DNA from 4 places in the Embleya scabrispora genome. Region 4 is predicted to be linked to each of the others. Evidence: riboswitches for the same ligand, from Rfam matches in the RefSeq annotation. Region 4 holds a riboswitch; each other region holds the start of a gene.

Region 1 (4,206 bases), 490 kb from region 4:
TTGCGGAACGTCCTGGAAGGCATCCAGCACGACCTGTTCGACGTCGGCGCGGACCTGTGCGCTCCGATCCGCGACGGAGACGAACGCCTGCGGGTCCGTGAGGAGGACGTGTCCCGCCTCGAGCGTCTGTGCGACACGTTCAACGAACGACTCGAGCCCTTGCGGTCGTTCGTACTGCCGGGCGGTACGCCCGGCGCGGCGCTCCTGCACACGGCGCGGACGGCCGCCCGACGGGCGGAACGCTCGGCGTGGGCGCTGATCGACACGGACACGGAGTTGTCCGGCGGGGAGGCGGCGACGGTGAACCCGGTGTGCGTCCGATATCTGAACCGTCTGTCGGACCTGCTGTTCATCCTCGCGCGGTTGGCCAACGATGGCGGGCGCGGCGACGTGCTGTGGAGCCCGGGCCGCAACCGCTGACATCGCGCCGCCACCGCTCCGCCGGCGATATCGCACCGGTTCTCGACAGGTGTGGCGGCACGAAGGACTCGCTCGGGAGACAACCCGAATTGCGTTCCCGGACTTGCCACCCGGCCGCCGCCGCGGCGGGGTAGCGAGGCAGCGGTCGCGGCGACCGGATCCCGCGGTTTCGGTGGCGGCCGAAGGCTCCGAGGAGCTTTCTCCATGCGCTCCTGTGCGCTCCTGCGCGGGCACTTGCCCCCGGCCGACCCGGAACATCTCCGTGTCGGCCGGCGTCGCCGACACACAACGCGCATCCGACGCGCCCAGGTCGGACGCGCATCGCGGGGTTCCACGCCCATCGTCGAGACACGTCGCCCTATGAGGTGCTCCACCGGTTCATGGGCAGCTCGCGCCCGGTATCCGGGCAGCGGCTCGGCCGTCCTGTCCGGAATCGGTGCAGGATGCTCCAACAGGCTCCATCGGCGACGCCCGGGCGAGCGCGTCGCGGACACGCCGTCCGCCTTGTGTGCGGGAGGCCAAGAGGCGCACGTTCGGTCCAACCTGCCGCCTGCGGTCCAGCGGCGGTCGGCTTCGAGGCGGGTGGTCTCGCGGCGACTGTTCACTCGTCCGTTGTTATGCCCCGCCCGGCGTTGGTTCGCCGTCCCGGTGCGAGGCAGGGGCATCGGGCGGCGTGGCCGATGAACGCGATGGCGCCCTGTCGGTCCGGGAGCGCAGATCCACCAGGCCGGAGCGTGCGAAGCGGAAGTCGGGGCGGCGAAGGCGCAGGCCGAACGAGAGTGCCGGCGGGGCTCCACGAGCGGTCGGCGGCCGCATCGGCGACAGGTTGTCGGCGCGCGGCGACGGGCGTTGGTTCCGGACATGTACTCGCGGTCGCGGGCGCTGGACTTACTAGGACGTCCGACTATATCGTCCTGAACTACAAGGTCCGCGGTGCAGGGAAGCCGGTGTGAATCCGGCATGGTCCCGCCACTGTGACCGGGGAGTGCGCTGTCGTGCACCACGCCACTGGCGAAAGCCGGGAAGGCGGGCAGCGTGTGTCGATCCGGAAGTCAGGATACCGGCCGCGGGTATATCCGTGTTGTCCACGAGGATGGAGCAAACACGCATGACACCGGCCCGCGCCCTTGCCCCGGATGTTCCTGCACGCGTCGAAGCCATCAGGATTTCCTGACCACTTCGACGTAGACCCGAGCCGTCGCCGACCACGCGCGCGCCCCCGCGCCGCAGCCGGCTGCTTCGGTCATGCCTCCCCCTCCGGATCGCACCTGACGAGAGACAGGTCGTTCATGGTCCGCGAGCTTTCCCACTTCATCGGCGGCAAGCACGTCACTGGCACCTCCGGCGTGTTCGGCGACGTGTACGACCCCAACACCGGACAGGTACAGGCCCGCGTTCCTCTCGCGGATCGCGCCGACACCTTGACGGCGATCGCCGACGCCGAACGGGCGCAGCCCGAGTGGGCCGACTGGAATCCCCAGCGGCGCGCCCGGGTCCTGGCCCGCTTCCTGCAACTGGTCGAGCCCGAACGCGAATCGCTCGCCCGGCTGCTGTCCGCCGAACACGGCAAGACCATCGCGGACGCCCATGGTGACCTGCAACGCGGCCTGGAAGTCGTGGAGTTCGCCACCGGCATCCCACACCTGCTCAAGGGGGAATTCACCGACAACGCGGGCAGCGGGATCGACGTGCACTCGCTGCGCCAACCGCTCGGCGTGGTCGCCGGCATCACCCCCTTCAACTTCCCCGCGATGATCCCGCTGTGGAAGATCGCTCCCGCCATCGCCTGCGGCAACGCGTTCGTGCTCAAGCCGTCCGAGCGCGACCCCTCGGTGCCGCTGCGCCTGGCCGAGCTTTTCCTGGAAGCCGGTCTGCCGCCCGGCGTGCTGAACGTGGTCCACGGCGGCAAGGAGAGCGTGGACACGCTCCTGGAGGACCCGCGCGTCCAGGCGCTCGGCTTTGTCGGCTCGACCGCGATCGCCGAGTACGTGTACACGACCGCCACCGCGAACGGCAAGCGCGCCCAGTGCTTCGGCGGCGCCAAGAACCACCTGATCGTGATGCCGGACGCCGATCTCGACCAGGTCGTCGAGGCCCTGATCGGGGCCGGGTACGGCTCCGCGGGCGAGCGCTGCATGGCCATCTCGGTGGCGGTTCCCGTCGGCGCCGAGACCGCGGACGCGCTGGTGGACAAGCTCGTCGCCCGGATCGCGACTCTGCGGGTGGGCCCCTCGCACGACCCCGAGGCCGACTTCGGCCCGCTCGTGGGCCGGGACGCACTCGACCGGGTGCGCGGCTACCTGGACATCGGTGTGGCCGAAGGCGCCAAGCTGCTCCTCGACGGCCGGGACCTGCGGGTGCCGGGCCACGAGGACGGCTACTTCGTCGGCGCGTCGTTGTTCGATAACGTGACGCCCTCGATGCGGGTGTACCGCGAGGAGATCTTCGGCCCGGTGTTGTCCGTGGTCCGCGCGGCGTCCTACGAGGACGCGCTGGGGCTGGCGAGCGGGCACGAGTACGGCAACGGCGTGGCGATCTTCACCCGCGACGGCGACACCGCCCGCGACTTCTCCCGCCGGGTGAACACCGGCATGGTCGGCATCAACGTGCCCATCCCGGTGCCGGTGGCCTACCACACCTTCGGCGGCTGGAAGAGGTCCGGATTCGGCGACCTGAACCAGCATGGCCCGGACTCGATCCGCTTCTACACCCGTACGAAGACGGTGACCTCGCGCTGGCCGTCGACCGCGCGCGAGAGTGCGAACTTCGACATTCCGACGATGGACTGACCGATGACCGCGCTCACCGTAGACCAGATCGCCATCCTCGAAACCACCCGCGACTTCGCCCGCGAACACCTCGCCCCACACGCGATCGAGTGGGACCGCACCGGACACTTCCCCGTCGACGTCCTGCGCAAGGGCGCCGAACTCGGCCTCGGCGGCGTCACCGTCCGCGAGGACGAGGGCGGTTCGGGACTCGGCCGACTGGACTCCGTACTCGTCTACGAGGCCCTGGCCGGTGGTTGCCCGACCATCGCCGCCTACTATTCCATCCACAACATGGTCGCCTCGATGATCGACCGGCACGGGACGCCGCACCAGCGCTCCCGCTGGTTGCCGGGTCTGTGCTCGATGCGCGACCTGGCCAGCTACTGCCTGACCGAACCGGGCGCCGGATCGGACGCCGCAGCCCTGACCACCCGCGCGGTCCGCGACGGGGACGACTATGTCCTGCGCGGGGTCAAGCAGTTCATCTCCGGCGCCGGCTCGTCCGCGGTGTACGTGGTGATGGCGCGCACCGGCGGGGACGGCGCCGACGGGATCTCCGCCTTCGTGGTGGAGGCCGACACCGACGGGCTGTCCTTCGGGCCGAACGAGCGCAAGATGGGGTGGCATGCCCAGCCCACTCGCCAGGTGATCCTGGAGAGCGTGCGGGTGCCTGCCGCTCATCGTCTCGGCGCCGAGGGCGACGGCTTCAGGATCGCCATGGCCGGCCTCAACGGCGGTCGGATCGGTATCGCCGCCTGCTCGCTGGGCGGCGCGCAGGCGGCACTGGATGCCGCCGTGCGTCATCTCACCGACCGCGAGGCGTTCGGTGCGCGGCTCATCGACGCACCGGCCCTGCGGTTCCAACTCGCCGATATGGCCACGGAACTGGAGGCCGCCCGCACGCTCGTGTGGCACGCCGCGTCCTCGCTCGACGAGGACGACCCCAGGGCGCCCCAACTGTGCGCGATGGCCAAACGGTTCGCCACCGATACCGCCTTCTCGGTGGCCGACCGCG
Region 2 (4,206 bases), 480 kb from region 4:
CTTGCTGGATGCGCATCGTCTCGTTGTTGCCCGCAGCCACCGATCTGGTCGCCGAACTCGGACTCGTGGGCGACTTGGTAGGCCGCACCCACGAATGCGACTGGCCGCCGGGGGATGTCGCCGGGGTGCCGGTGGTCACCCGTGCGGAGTTCGATGCGGATCGGCTGAGCAGTCGGGAGATCTCCGAGGCCGTCGGCGGTGCGGCGCACCGGGGTTCGTCGCTGTACACGTTGGACGCCGAGCGCCTCGCGGAGTTGGCGCCCGATGTCGTCCTCACGCAGGATCTGTGCGCGGTGTGCGCGGTGTCGTACACGGCGGTCTCCGAGACGGTTCGGGTTCTGGACACCGGTCCGCGCGTGGTCAGTCTGGAACCGCGCACGCTGCCGGACGTCCTCGACACACTGACCCACGTGGGTGCGGTGCTGGGAGTCGCGGACGTCGCAGCCGCGCGGCTGCGGGAGTTGCGGGCCCGCATGGCGGCCGTGGCCGCGGCGGTCGCGGGGCGGCCGAGGCCCCGGGTCGCGGCCATCGAATGGCTCGACCCGCTGTGGCCCGCCGGGCACTGGGTCCCCGAGCAGATCGCCCTGGCCGGCGGCGAACCGCTGCTCGCCGCGCCCGGCGAACACACCAAAGCCGTGGAGTGGGCTGCGGTTCGAGACTCCCGGCCGGATGTGATCCTGGTGCTGCCGTGCGGGTTCGCGCCCGAGCGCACCGAATCGGAGGCGAGCCTGCTGACGTCTCTGCCGGGATGGTCGGACCTGCCCGCCGTGCGGTCCGGGCGGGTGTGGGTGCTCGACGGACCGGCGTACTTCAACCGCCCCGGCCCCCGTGTGGTGCGCGGCGCCGAGGTGCTCGCATGGGTATTGCACGACGTCACGGCCGGTGCGCCGGTGACCCACGCCGAGGCGCGACGACTGCCGGGCGACGCGGGCGCGGAGACGACACGCGGCTGACCACCGGTTCACCGGCGGGCCGACGCGCCCTGTCGCCGGCATCGCGTGCTCCTCGAACTTGCTCGTCGAAACGCGCCGTTGCCCCCTGTCGTGGGGCCCAGTGCGGCCCGGCTGACCGAACCGCCGTTGTGCAAACCAGCGTTGAGCACCCAAGAAGGTGACGAACGACATCGCGGATTCGTCGTATGACCCGTTGTCCGAAGAACAGGGCATCTCGTACGCTCCGCAAGCTGGCTCTCTTCAGGTCGGCGACAACCGCATAGTTCGGATTCCAGGGGAAGCCGGTCGAAATCCGGCGCTGACCCGCAACCGTAGGCGGTGGCCGGCAGGCCACCGCGAGTCGGAACACCTGGATTCGTACGAGTTAGAGGCTCCAGCTGTCGTGGACTGCACGCTGAGGCCCGGATTTCACGTCCGGCGATGTCTTGTCGGTGGATACCGGGGGTGCGCGGTCCCGAGAGGAACATCGCTCGGCCCGGTCGGCATCGCTCTCGCCGCTCGCGCCGACGCCCGTCGCACGAAGGGATCCGCGCGTGAAGATTCGTGGAAACAAGGCTCGAATAGGTCGGATGGTCGGGGCGCTCGCCCTGCTCGTGCTGCCCGCCACCGCCCAGATCACCGTGAACGCCCCGGCCGCCTACGCCATCGACCCCACCAAGGGCTCCGCCGGCGTCTGCCCGAACGCCAACGGCGTCACCGTGATCGTCGACTTCCAGGAACTCGGCGGGGCGACGCTCACTCGCTGTGCGCCCGGCGACCAGGCCACGGGCTTGGCCGCGCTGAAGAACGCCGGCTTCCAGATCCAGGGCACCAACCGCTGGGGCGAGGCGTTCATCTGCCGGATCGAGGGCAAGCCCGGCGTCGACACCGAACCGTGCGTCAACACCCCGCCGGCATCCGCCTACTGGTCTTATTGGCACGCGCCCAACAACGGCACTTGGACCTACAGTTCGTGGGGCGCGAGCGCCCGCAAGCCTCCGCTGGGCAGCTTCGAGGGTTGGTCGTTCTCCAAGGACAAGACGGACACCACCAATCCGCCGCCGCGCGTGGCCCCGACGCGCCCGTAGCGCCGATCCGATCCGCCGGTGACCCCGAGGCAGGCTCGGCCTCGAGGTCGCGACCGCGTTCGTTCCAACAGGATCACCCCCTGTGGGGGCAGGCCGCCCGGGACGAACGCGGCAACGCGTCACGAGCACCGACTCGATCGCAACGACGCCGGCTGCGTCCACGCCTTCGAGGCGTGCTCTTGCCCTCGGGCGCGTGCACCGGGCTCCCCCGGGTGCCTCTTGTACGTCTAAGCTGTCGCACGCAGTCGGTTCGCCCTGCCATCCGGGTAGGCGCGTCGCAAGAGGGAACCCGGTGAGAATCCGGGACTGCCCCGCAGCGGTGAGTGGGAACGACCGCCGTCAACAGCACTGGATCCGTGTCGGATCCGGGAAGCGACGGCCAGTAGGTGTCCACCCTTGGTGGATGTGCCCGCGAGTCCGAAGACCTGCCACTGCCCGTGCGCTGTCGCAGCGCACGGAGAGCTCGGTGACCTCGTGGGCGGGTCGGCGGACAACCGGTGGGACACGTATGTGCGCGCGAGTACGCCGACGTGGCCCGTGTGGTTTGCCATCCCTTCGTGCCTGCGATCCATCTCCGGGATCTTGTCGACAGGCTCGCGAAGGAGAGTTCCGTGACCACCAAGACCGCAGCCGCGGCAGCCCGTGCCACCGTGTACGGCTATCCCCGTCAGGGCCCGAACCGGGAACTGAAGAAGGCCGTCGAGGGCTACTGGGCCGGCCGCATCGACGCACAGGCGCTTCGGGACACCTCGGCCGAACTGCGCCTCGCCAACTGGCGACGCCTCGCCGAGGCCGGCATCCACGAGGTGCCCACCGGCGACTTCTCGCTGTACGACCACGTCCTCGACACCACCGTCGCCGTGGGCGCCATCCCGGCCCGGCATCGCGCCGCCGTCGAAGCCGACGCCCTGGACGGCTACTTCGCCATGGCCCGCGGCACGCAAGACGTCGCGCCGCTCGAGATGACCAAGTGGTTCGACACCAACTATCACTACCTCGTCCCCGAACTCGGGCCGGACACCGTCTTCGAGGCGAACTCCACGAAGCAGGTAGCCGAGTTCCGAGAGGCCGTCGCGCTGGGCCTGACCGCCCGGCCGGTGCTGGTGGGCCCGCTCACCTACCTCCTACTGGCCAAGCCCGCACCGGGCGTAGCGGCCGACTTCCAGCCGCTGACCCTGCTGGACCGGCTGCTTCCGGTGTACGCGCGGTTGCTCGCCGACCTGCGCGGAGCCGGGGCCGAGTGGGTACAACTCGACGAGCCGGCGCTGGTGCAGGACCGCAGCTTCGCCGAACTGGGCGCCGCAGCCCGCGTCTACCGCGACCTCGGCGGACTGACCGACCGGCCCAAGCTCCTCGTGGCCTCGTACTTCGACCGGCTCGGCGAGGCGCTGCCCACCCTGGCCAAGGCCCCGATCGAGGGCCTGGCACTGGACTTCACCGGCTCCGCCGCCGCCAACCTGGACGCGCTGGCCGCCGTCGGCGGGCTGCCCGGCAAACGTCTGGTCGCCGGCGTCGTGGACGGCCGCAACGTGTGGATCAACGACCTCGGCAAGTCGCTGACCACGCTCGGCATACTGCTGGGCCTGGCCGACCGCGTCGACGTCGCCGCCTCCTGCTCGCTGTTGCACGTGCCGCTGGACGCCGACGCGGAACGCGACATCGACCCCCAGATCGCCCGATGGCTCGCCTTCGCCCGGCTGAAGACCGAGGAGATCGTCACCCTGGCCCGCGGTCTGAGCCAGGGCACCGACACCATCGCGACCCACCTCGCCGCCAACCGCGCCGACCTGGCCGCGCGCAAGGCCTCCGCACTCACCCACGACCCCGCCGTACGCGCCCGCGCCGCCGCGGTCACCGAAGCCGACGCGCGCCGCGGCAAGCCGTACGCCGAACGGGCCGAGGCCCAGCGCGCGCACCTGGGCCTGCCGTTGCTGCCCACGACCACCATCGGCTCCTTCCCGCAGACCGCCGAACTGCGCGCCGCCCGCGCCGACCTGCGCGCGGGACGCATCGACGGCGCCGGGTACGAGGAGCGCATCGAAGCCGAGATCCGCGACGTGATCTCCTTCCAGGAGAAGGCCGGCATCGACGTCCTGGTGCACGGTGAGGCCGAACGCAACGACATGGTCCAGTACTTCGCCGAACAGCTCACCGGATACGTGGCCACCCGACACGGCTGGGTCCAG
Region 3 (4,206 bases), on a different contig from region 4:
CGGGAGCACCGAGCGCGCCACGATGTCGCTGCCCACGAGCAGCGACGCGCCCACGAGTGCGGACATCGGCAGCAGGAGGGCGTGGCGCGGACCGCACACCAGGCGGACCACGTGCGGCACGACCAGACCCACGAACCCGATGACGCCGGTATTGGCCACCAGACACGCGGTCACCAGCGCCGCCGCGGCGATCAGGGCCCAGCGGGTCCGTTCGACGTGCACGCCGACGGAACGGGCCGCGGTCTCGCCGAACGCGAACGCGTCGAGGTCCCGGGCGGCCGCGCCCATCGCCACCGTGCCGAGGACGGCCACCGCGACCAGGAAGACGGCCGTGTTCCACCGCACCCCGGCCACCGAACCCAGCGTCCACTCCATGACGCCGCGAGCGGCGTTGCGGTCGCCGAGGACGAGCACGACGAACGAGGTGTACGCGCCGCACAACTGCCCCACCGCGATGCCGGCCAGCACGGTTCGCGAGGCCGGCAGGGTCCGGCTGTGCGCCCCGGCCAGGGTCAGCACGACGAGGACGGCGAGCAGGGCACCGACGAAGGCGGCGGCCGGGAGCGCGCCGATTCCCGCGGTGCCGGAGACCCCTACACCGAGGACGATCACGGTGACCGCGCCGACGGCGGCGCCGTTGGAGATCCCGAGCAGGTAGGGGTCGGCCAGGTCGTTGCCGGTCAGGGTCTGCAACACGGCCCCGCACACCGCGAGTCCCGCGCCGGTCGCGGCGGCCCCCAGGACGCGCGGCAGCCGAAGTTGCCAGACGATCTGATCGTCCAACGGCGTGACGTCGGAGCCACCGAGGCCCAGTCGGCGCAGCACCACGTCGGCCACGACGTGCGGCGGCTCGTGCACCGATCCCACGGCGAGGCCGAGCACAACGGTGGACAGCAGCAGCACTGCGGCGACGGCCAGGGCCACCGCCGCACGACTCGCGCCGGCGAGTCGTGCGGCGGGACGAGCGGTCACGGACGCGGAGTCAGGTTGCCCAGGCCGGCCGAGACCCGGACGGCACCGTCGGCGAGTTGCACGCCGGGGGTCGACTCGGAGAACGGCACGACCACGTACGCACGGCGTTGGACGGCCTTGAGCTTGCTCAGCACGGGGTCGTGTTCGAGATAGTCGATCTTGGATTGTGCGGTGTCCCACCCGGCGTCCGCGAGCACGATGGCGTCCGGGTCCGCCGCGACCACCTGCTCCCAACTCGTGCTCTTCCAGCCACCGGGCAGCGTGTCGAAGACGTTGCGGGCGCCGACGGCGTCGAGCACGAGCTGGGGTCCGCCGTGGCCCGCGCCGACGTAGGGGGTCTTGGTATCCGAGTCGTACCAGAGCACCTTCAGGCCCTTGCCCGTCGACTTGGCGGTGACTTCGGCCAGTTGCCGCTGCTGCGTGTCCCGGATGGCGGCGGCACGCGGTGCGACGCCGAACAGCTCGGCGACATCGCCCAGTTCGTCCCATACCGCCTGGAAGGAGGGCGACGCCGACTGCTTGCCGTCGGCGCAACCCAGCGGCGACAGGTAGGTGGTGATGCCCTGGGAACCCAGTTCGTCCCGCGTGCCCGCCACCTTGTCGGTGAACGCGCTGGAGTAGGAGGCGTAGAGGAAGTCCGGGCGCGCCGCGAGGAGTTTCTCCTTGGACGGGTACTTCTCGGAGAGCACCGGGACGGTGTCGTAGGCCGTCTTCCATCGCGCCGGGACCGCGTCGTCGAGGTACGCCGTTCCGGCCATCCGGGTCTGCAGGTCGAGGGCCAGGGCGACTTCGGTGGCGCCCTGGTTGAGGGTGACCAGCCGGGCCGGCGGTGCCGTCACGGTGGTGGTGACGCCGCACCTGTTCACGCTCACCGGTGTCGGGTGGCTGCTCCCCGCCGCCGCGACGGGCTTGTCGGCCTCGGGCGCGCCCGTGCAGGCGCCGAGCGCGCCGACGAGCAGGAGCGCCACGGCGGCGAGACCGGAGCGGGTGGAGCGTATGGGGCGCACGGAGTGCGGGGCGCCCGCCGGAGGTATGGAACGTTCGGCTCGAAACGGGCGCAGGGCAGCGCGGGGCATGTGTTCTCCAACCCTCGTGGAACATGTCGCGCCGTGGCCGGTCTCCTGGCTTCCGCATCGACGCTCCGCGGCCGGCCTTCCCGGTTGGCTCGTTCCCGATCCATCCAGTGACCCCGACCGCCTGGGGAGCGGTCGGCGAGGGCTGCGGAACTCCGCGGCTACAGTGGCGAGGGCCGCGCCGGCATTCGACCGGCTTCCCGTACACCACGGCGGCCACAGGCTACCAAACCGCTCGTCGCGTCTCGCCGGCGCTCGACGCGGCGGCCGGAGCCGGAACCGCGTTACAGACCCGCCGCGATGGCTCGGCGCACCGCGTCGGCGCGGTCGCGAATGCCGGCTTTGGCGAAAAGGTTGTTGATGTGGGTCTTGACGGTGGCCTCGCTGATGAAGAGTTTCTCGGCGATGGCCCGGTTGGGCAGGCCTTGGCCGATGAGCGCGAGGACTTCGCGTTCACGGGGTGTTATGTCGTCGGGGAGGTTGTCTTTCGGCGTCGTGGCCCGGGTGCGGACGGTGGCGAGCAGCCGGTCCTGGACCTCGCGGTCGAGCACGGACTGGCCCGCGGCGGCGGCCCGGATCGCGCGGACGATGTCCTGGCGGCCCGCGTTCTTGGTCAGGTAGCCGCGCGCACCCGCGCTCAGCGCGGCCAGGATCGAGTCGTCGTCGGCGAAGGTGGTCAGGACGACGACGGCCACCCCGGGGTGTTCCTCGGTCAGTCGCCGGGTCGCCTCGATGCCGTCGGTCCGGGGCATGCGCAGGTCCATGAGCACCACGTCCACCGGGCCCGCGGCCGCGGCGGCGAGCACCTCGTCCCCGTCCGCGGCGGCCGCGACGACGTCTATGTCCTCGGCGAGCGCGAGCACGGCCGCCAGCGGTTCGCGGATGGCGGCCTGGTCGTCGGCCACCACCACCCGCAGCCGCCGGGTCGCGTCGGCCGATCGCGGGTCGTGCCCTGTGGTGTCGTTCATTCCGGGATCACCGCCTCCACCTGCCAGCCGCCTCGTTCCGGTCCTTCGGTGATCGGTCCGGCCGTGAGGGTTCCGTCCACCATGGCGATGCGTTCGCGCATGCCGATCAGTCCCATGCCGCCGCCGGGCCCGGCCGCCTCCAAGGTGGCGGGGCCGTTGCGGATCCGCAGTGTGATCGACGCGGCTGCGAACGTCACCTCCACCCGCACATCGCCGCCGGGGGCGTGCCGGGCGGCGTTGGTCAGCGCCTCCTGGGCGATCCGCAGCAGGTGCTGGACCGTCCGGGCGGGTGGTTCGCGTACGGTGCCGCCGACGGTGAGCGCGTCCCGGTGGCCCGACGACTCGACCATGGCGGTCAGGCTCGCCATGAGCGGCAGCGCGTCCTCGCGCAGCGCGTGGACGGTCCATTGGGCCTGCTTCAGGCTCTCTTTCACCAGACTGTGCGCCTTGTCGTTGGCTTCGCGAACCTTGGCCAGGTCGCCCGTGTCGAGGAGGGCGTCGACGAGTTCGAGTTGCATGTTGATGCCGGCCAGCGAGTGTGCGAGGACGTCGTGCACGTCCCGGGCGATCCGGCTGCGCTCGGCCAGTGCGGCCGTGCGGGCCTCGGCGCGGGCGGCGCGCTCGGCGGATTCGGCGGATTCGATCACGGCCTCCACCGCCCGCTGTCGACTGCGGCTGATGATCCCCATCACCACCGGCAGGGTGGTGGACAATCCCAGGCCCCAGGGCAACGCCTCGTGGCCCGGGCCGAGATGCAGGTACAGCACGCCACCGCAGAGCAGCCCGCCCAGCACCGCGAGCGGGGCCGCCTGCGCAAGCGGCAGGCGGTAGCCGATGTGGCCGACGAGGAAGTACGCGAACAGATAGCTCGTACCGCCGCGGGCGGTGCCGACCAGGGCGGCCGCCGCCACGAGGCCCAGCACCATCCATACCACGCCCACGCGTGGGGGGACCCTGTCCTCGGGGACGTTGCGGCCCAGCAGGAACAGGGAGTTGAGCGCGATGAGGACGACGACGGCCAGACCGCGACCGCTGGAGCCCACCGGGCGGATCGTCGCGATGCCCACGGCGATGACGCCGAGGCTGACGACCCACTGCACCCGGGGATCGTGGCGTGCCGTCGCTCGCGGGCCGGACTCCCGTCCCCGGGCCGACCCGGGGACGGGAACACTCTCGGATACGGGCACGGCGCG
Region 4 (4,206 bases):
CCTGGCGCTCACCGCCAAGGTACGCCGGTACCGACCGGCCTGGTTGGCGGTCCTCGGCATCGGCGCATACCGAACCGGCTTCGGCCGCCCCAAGGCGGTGGTCGGCCGCCAACCGGAGACGATCGACGACACCGGAATCTGGGTACTCCCCAACCCCAGCGGCCTGAACGCCCACTGGACGGCCGCAGCCCTGGCCGAGGCCTTCACCCACCTCCGCACCACCGCCTACCCACCACCGGGCACGACCGAGTAGAACGCGGCGTGGGTCGGGTGCGGGCATGCGTCGGCCGGGCGGCACAGGCGACACGAGCCGCTGCCCGGCCGAAGCGCAAGGCGCCGGGGTCGGTCCGCGCGTTGGCCGGGCGGCACAGCAACACGAGCCGCTGCCCGAAGCGCAAGGCGCCAGGGTCGGCCCGCCGTCCGGCGCCGTGGCCCGGACAACCGAGCGCTGTGTGGAACACGAGGGCGGCGCCAGGCGCGGCGTGGGTCGGTCGCGGGAGCTTCGACCGGGCGCGGGAATCCGCGGGCGAGGCGCGCGTATGCAGCCGCCACGCGGCGCCTGAGCCGTGCGCACGGCCCGACCCGAGAGCCCGGTCCGGGTCGAGCGCCCGCCGGTCGACCGGGGCATGGAGCCGGCGTGCGGCGTCCGACCCGAGAGCCCGGTCCGGGTCGAGCGCCCGCCGGTCGACCGGGGCATGGAGCCGGCGTGCGGCGTCCGACCCGAGAGCCCGGTCCGGGTCGAGCGCCCGCCGGTCGACCGGGGCATGGAGCCGGTGTGCGGCGTCCGACCCGAGAGTCCGGTCCGGGTCGAGCGCCCGCCCCGGGCCGAGTCGGGTGCCCGGTCGGGGCGTCATGGTCCGACCCGCGCGCGGGGCCACACCGGGCCGCTCGCCGGGTGCGGCGGCGCTCGGCGCCGGCGACCCGACCCGGGGGCGGGGCCGTCAATCGACCGAGTGGCATCACTCGGTTGGTGGTTACTTCGCGCCCCCTCGTGCGGTTGGATCGGCATGAAGATCCTGCGGGCACCGTTCGGGCCGTGGCCCACCGAGACGTTCGAGACTCCCGTCTACGAGGCGCTGGTCGCCGAATGGCGCGACTCGGGCCGGGAGGTGCCCCGGCCGACGGACCGACCGCAGGGCAGCCCGCCCCGGCACGCCCGCCCGCCCGGACCGGGCCCGCGCACGCGCCGCCCGTGACCCGGCCACCCGGCACGGTCCGAGCCCGGGGCGGCCCGGTAGATGGAGCGACCGCGGGGGAGTCCGGCACCTGCCTCACGGGTGGGCCCGCGCACGCATCGGCCGTGAGCCGCCTTCGTGGCGCGATCCGGTCCGGGGGTGCCCCGGCCGACGGACCTACCGTGGCGACGCGGCACGCCCGCCCGCGTCGAGGCCGCGCACCCGGCAGCCGGCTCCTCGATCCGGGCCCGGAGACGCCCCTGCCCGTCCCGACCCGAAGGCCGGGGTCGCCGATTCGTCCCCGCGCATCCGGCCCGGCCGCGACGCGATGTGCTTCTTGTCACGCGTCCTTCGACACGCCCGGCGAGGAAGGGATTTGCCGGCCGATCGGCGCGCCGGCCGACGCGCCATCCGCCGTAGATCCGGTCCGGTCCCCGCCGCGCACTCGCCGCCCCCGTGCCCGTTCCGCGCAGCCCGCGCAGGGCCGGTGGGCCCGGACGGCCGCCGGGAGCGCGGGTGTTCGGGGCGCTCGACGCGCGTCGCATTGCTCGCCGGCCGTACCATCCGGGCACGTCTCCGGCGAACCGTGACACGCCGGGAATCGGGACGCGACACAACACCTGGGGGTGCGACGACCACCCCGCCACTACATATATGCTCTGCGACGCAGCTGGTTCGCCCGACCGAAGTTTCCGGGAAGGCGAGGCAAGAGGGAATCCGGTGCGAGGCCGGAACTGCCCCCGCAGCGGTGAGCGGGAACAAAAGTCGTCATAGAGCGCCGGACGCCGAAGGGCGTACGGGAAGCGACGGCCACTAGGCACTTCGCGGACCACCGAGCACACGCCGTGCCCGGCGGTGCCCCGGCATGCCCGCGAGTCCGAATACCTGCCGGCTGCCCACGCCTTCGGGCGTGGGGTCACCTGTACGTACGAGCTCGCGAGGAGAGAGCACGTGACCGTTGTGGACAGCGTGGGCGCGACCCGGATGCGGGTCGACGAGAGCCCCGAGGACCGCCTTGCCACCCTGGTGCGCACCCAGGCGCGCGATCTGCCGGAGGTCGATCCGGATCGGGTCGTCCGCCGGGTCGTCGCGGGTCTGAACGAGGGCGCGGACCGCGGCGCGGCGGCCGACCTGGCCGTGCGCACCGCCGCCGAGCTGATCGCCGAGGAGCCCGCCTACTCGCGGCTCGCCGCGCGCCTGCTGGCCGGCCGGATCGCCGACGAGGCCGCCGAGGCAGGCGTCGCCTCCTTCAGCGCCGGCATCGCGCTCGGTCACCGCGAGGGCGTCATCGGCGCGGAGACCGCGGCGTTCGTCGCCGCGCACGCCGCCGAGCTGGACGCCGCCGTCGACGCCGACGGCGACCGCCGCTTCGAGTACTTCGGCCTGCGCACCGTCTACGACCGCTACCTGCTGCGCCACCCCGTCTCGCGCAAGGTGGTCGAGACCCCGCAGCACTTCCTGCTGCGCGTGGCGTGCGGCCTGTCCAAGGAGCCCGGCGAGGCCATCGGCTTCTACCGGCTGATGTCCTCGCTGGCCTACCTGCCCAGCTCCCCGACGTTGTTCAACTCCGGCACCGTGCACACCCAGATGTCCTCGTGCTACCTGCTCGACTCGCCCAAGGACGAGCTGGAGTCGATCTACGACATGTACGGGCGGATCGCCCGGCTGTCGAAGTTCGCCGGCGGCATCGGCGTGGCCTGGTCGCGGGTGCGCTCGCGCGGCTCGCTGATCCGGGGCACCAACGGGCACTCCAACGGCATCGTGCCGTGGCTGAAGACCCTCGACTCGTCGGTGGCGGCGGTCAACCAGGGCGGCCGGCGCAAGGGCGCGGCCTGCGTGTACCTGGAGACCTGGCACCCCGACATCCTGGAGTTCCTCGAACTGCGCGAGAACACCGGCGAGGACGCGCGTCGCGCGCACAACCTCAACCTGGCCAACTGGGTGCCGGACCTGTTCATGCGGCGCGTCGAGGAGGACGGCGTCTGGTCGCTGTTCGACCCGAACGAGCTGCCGGAGCTGCCCGACCTGTGGGGCGCCGAGTTCGACAAGGTGTACGAAGCCGCCGAGCGCGACGGCCGGTTCGTCCGGCAGATGCCCGCCCGCGACCTGTACGCCCGGATGATGCGCACCCTCGCGCAGACCGGCAACGGCTGGATGACCTTCAAGGACGCCGCCAACCGGACCTGCAACCAGGCCGCCGAGCCGGGCAACGTGGTGCACCTGTCCAACCTGTGCACCGAGATCCTGGAGGTCACCAGCGACGGCGAGACCGCCGTATGCAACCTCGGCTCGGTCAACCTCGGCGCGCACGTGGTCCCCGGCGAGGGCATGGACTGGGACAAGCTGCGCGCCACGGTGCGCACCGCGGTGATCTTCCTCGACCGCGTGATCGACATCAACTACTACCCGACCGACCAGGCCGCCGCGTCCAACCCGCGCTGGCGCCCGGTGGGCCTGGGACTGATGGGCCTGCAGGACGTGTTCTTCACGCTCGGCCTGCCGTTCGACTCGGCCGAGGCACGCGAGTTGTCCACGCTCATCTCCGAGGAGATCTACCTCACCGCGCTGGAGACCTCCTCGGCGCTCGCCGAGGTACACGGCCCGCACCCGGCCTACGCCCAGACGCACGCGGCGCGCGGCCGGCTCCAGCCGGACCTGTGGGAGGGCGTGTACCCGACGCAGACCAAGCGCTGGGACGCGCTGCGCACCCGCGTGGCCGAGCACGGGCTGCGCAACTCGCTGCTCGTGGCGATCGCGCCGACCGCGACCATCGCCTCCATCGCGGGCGCCTACGAGTGCATCGAGCCGCAGGTGTCCAACCTGTTCAAGCGCGAGACGCTGTCCGGCGAGTTCCTGCAGATCAACGGCTACCTGGTGCGCGAGCTCAAGGCCCGCGGCCTGTGGACCCCCGAGGTGCGCGACCGGATCAAGCGCGCCGAGGGCTCGGTCCAGGGCATCGCCGAACTGCCGGAAGACGTACGGGAGTTGTACCGCACCGCGTGGGAGCTGCCGCAGCGCGCGCTGATCGACC

The links. Region 4 has a riboswitch for cobalamin ahead of B4N89_RS29505 (ribonucleoside-diphosphate reductase subunit alpha). Riboswitches for the same ligand answer to the same signal wherever they lie in the genome.
Region 1: another riboswitch for cobalamin. It lies ahead of B4N89_RS27105 (CoA-acylating methylmalonate-semialdehyde dehydrogenase); the one in region 4 lies ahead of B4N89_RS29505 (ribonucleoside-diphosphate reductase subunit alpha).
Region 2: another riboswitch for cobalamin. It lies ahead of metE (5-methyltetrahydropteroyltriglutamate--homocysteine S-methyltransferase); the one in region 4 lies ahead of B4N89_RS29505 (ribonucleoside-diphosphate reductase subunit alpha).
Region 3: another riboswitch for cobalamin. It lies ahead of B4N89_RS48435 (ABC transporter substrate-binding protein); the one in region 4 lies ahead of B4N89_RS29505 (ribonucleoside-diphosphate reductase subunit alpha).

What each region holds. Positions count from the first base shown of each region.
Region 1 covers NZ_MWQN01000001.1:6,213,819-6,218,024, forward strand. The annotation lists gene B4N89_RS27100 (cob(I)yrinic acid a,c-diamide adenosyltransferase) at 1-420, shown strand, start outside; cobalamin riboswitch at 1,335-1,503, shown strand; gene B4N89_RS27105 (CoA-acylating methylmalonate-semialdehyde dehydrogenase) at 1,710-3,209, shown strand; gene B4N89_RS27110 (acyl-CoA dehydrogenase family protein) at 3,213-4,206, shown strand, end outside.
Region 2 covers NZ_MWQN01000001.1:6,229,112-6,233,317, reverse strand. The annotation lists gene B4N89_RS27170 (cobalamin-binding protein) at 9-953, shown strand; cobalamin riboswitch at 1,229-1,303, shown strand; gene B4N89_RS27165 (flagellar hook-length control protein FliK) at 1,487-2,020, shown strand; cobalamin riboswitch at 2,249-2,467, shown strand; gene metE (5-methyltetrahydropteroyltriglutamate--homocysteine S-methyltransferase) at 2,632-4,206, shown strand, end outside.
Region 3 covers NZ_MWQN01000004.1:396,464-400,669, forward strand. The annotation lists gene B4N89_RS42250 (FecCD family ABC transporter permease) at 1-972, opposite strand, end outside; gene B4N89_RS48435 (ABC transporter substrate-binding protein) at 969-2,048, opposite strand; cobalamin riboswitch at 2,067-2,281, opposite strand; gene B4N89_RS42255 (response regulator transcription factor) at 2,330-3,013, opposite strand; gene B4N89_RS42260 (sensor histidine kinase) at 3,010-4,206, opposite strand, start outside.
Region 4 covers NZ_MWQN01000001.1:6,705,480-6,709,685, forward strand. The annotation lists gene mug (G/U mismatch-specific DNA glycosylase) at 1-253, shown strand, start outside; gene B4N89_RS29500 (hypothetical protein) at 1,008-1,196, shown strand; cobalamin riboswitch at 1,830-2,082, shown strand; gene B4N89_RS29505 (ribonucleoside-diphosphate reductase subunit alpha) at 2,160-4,206, shown strand, end outside.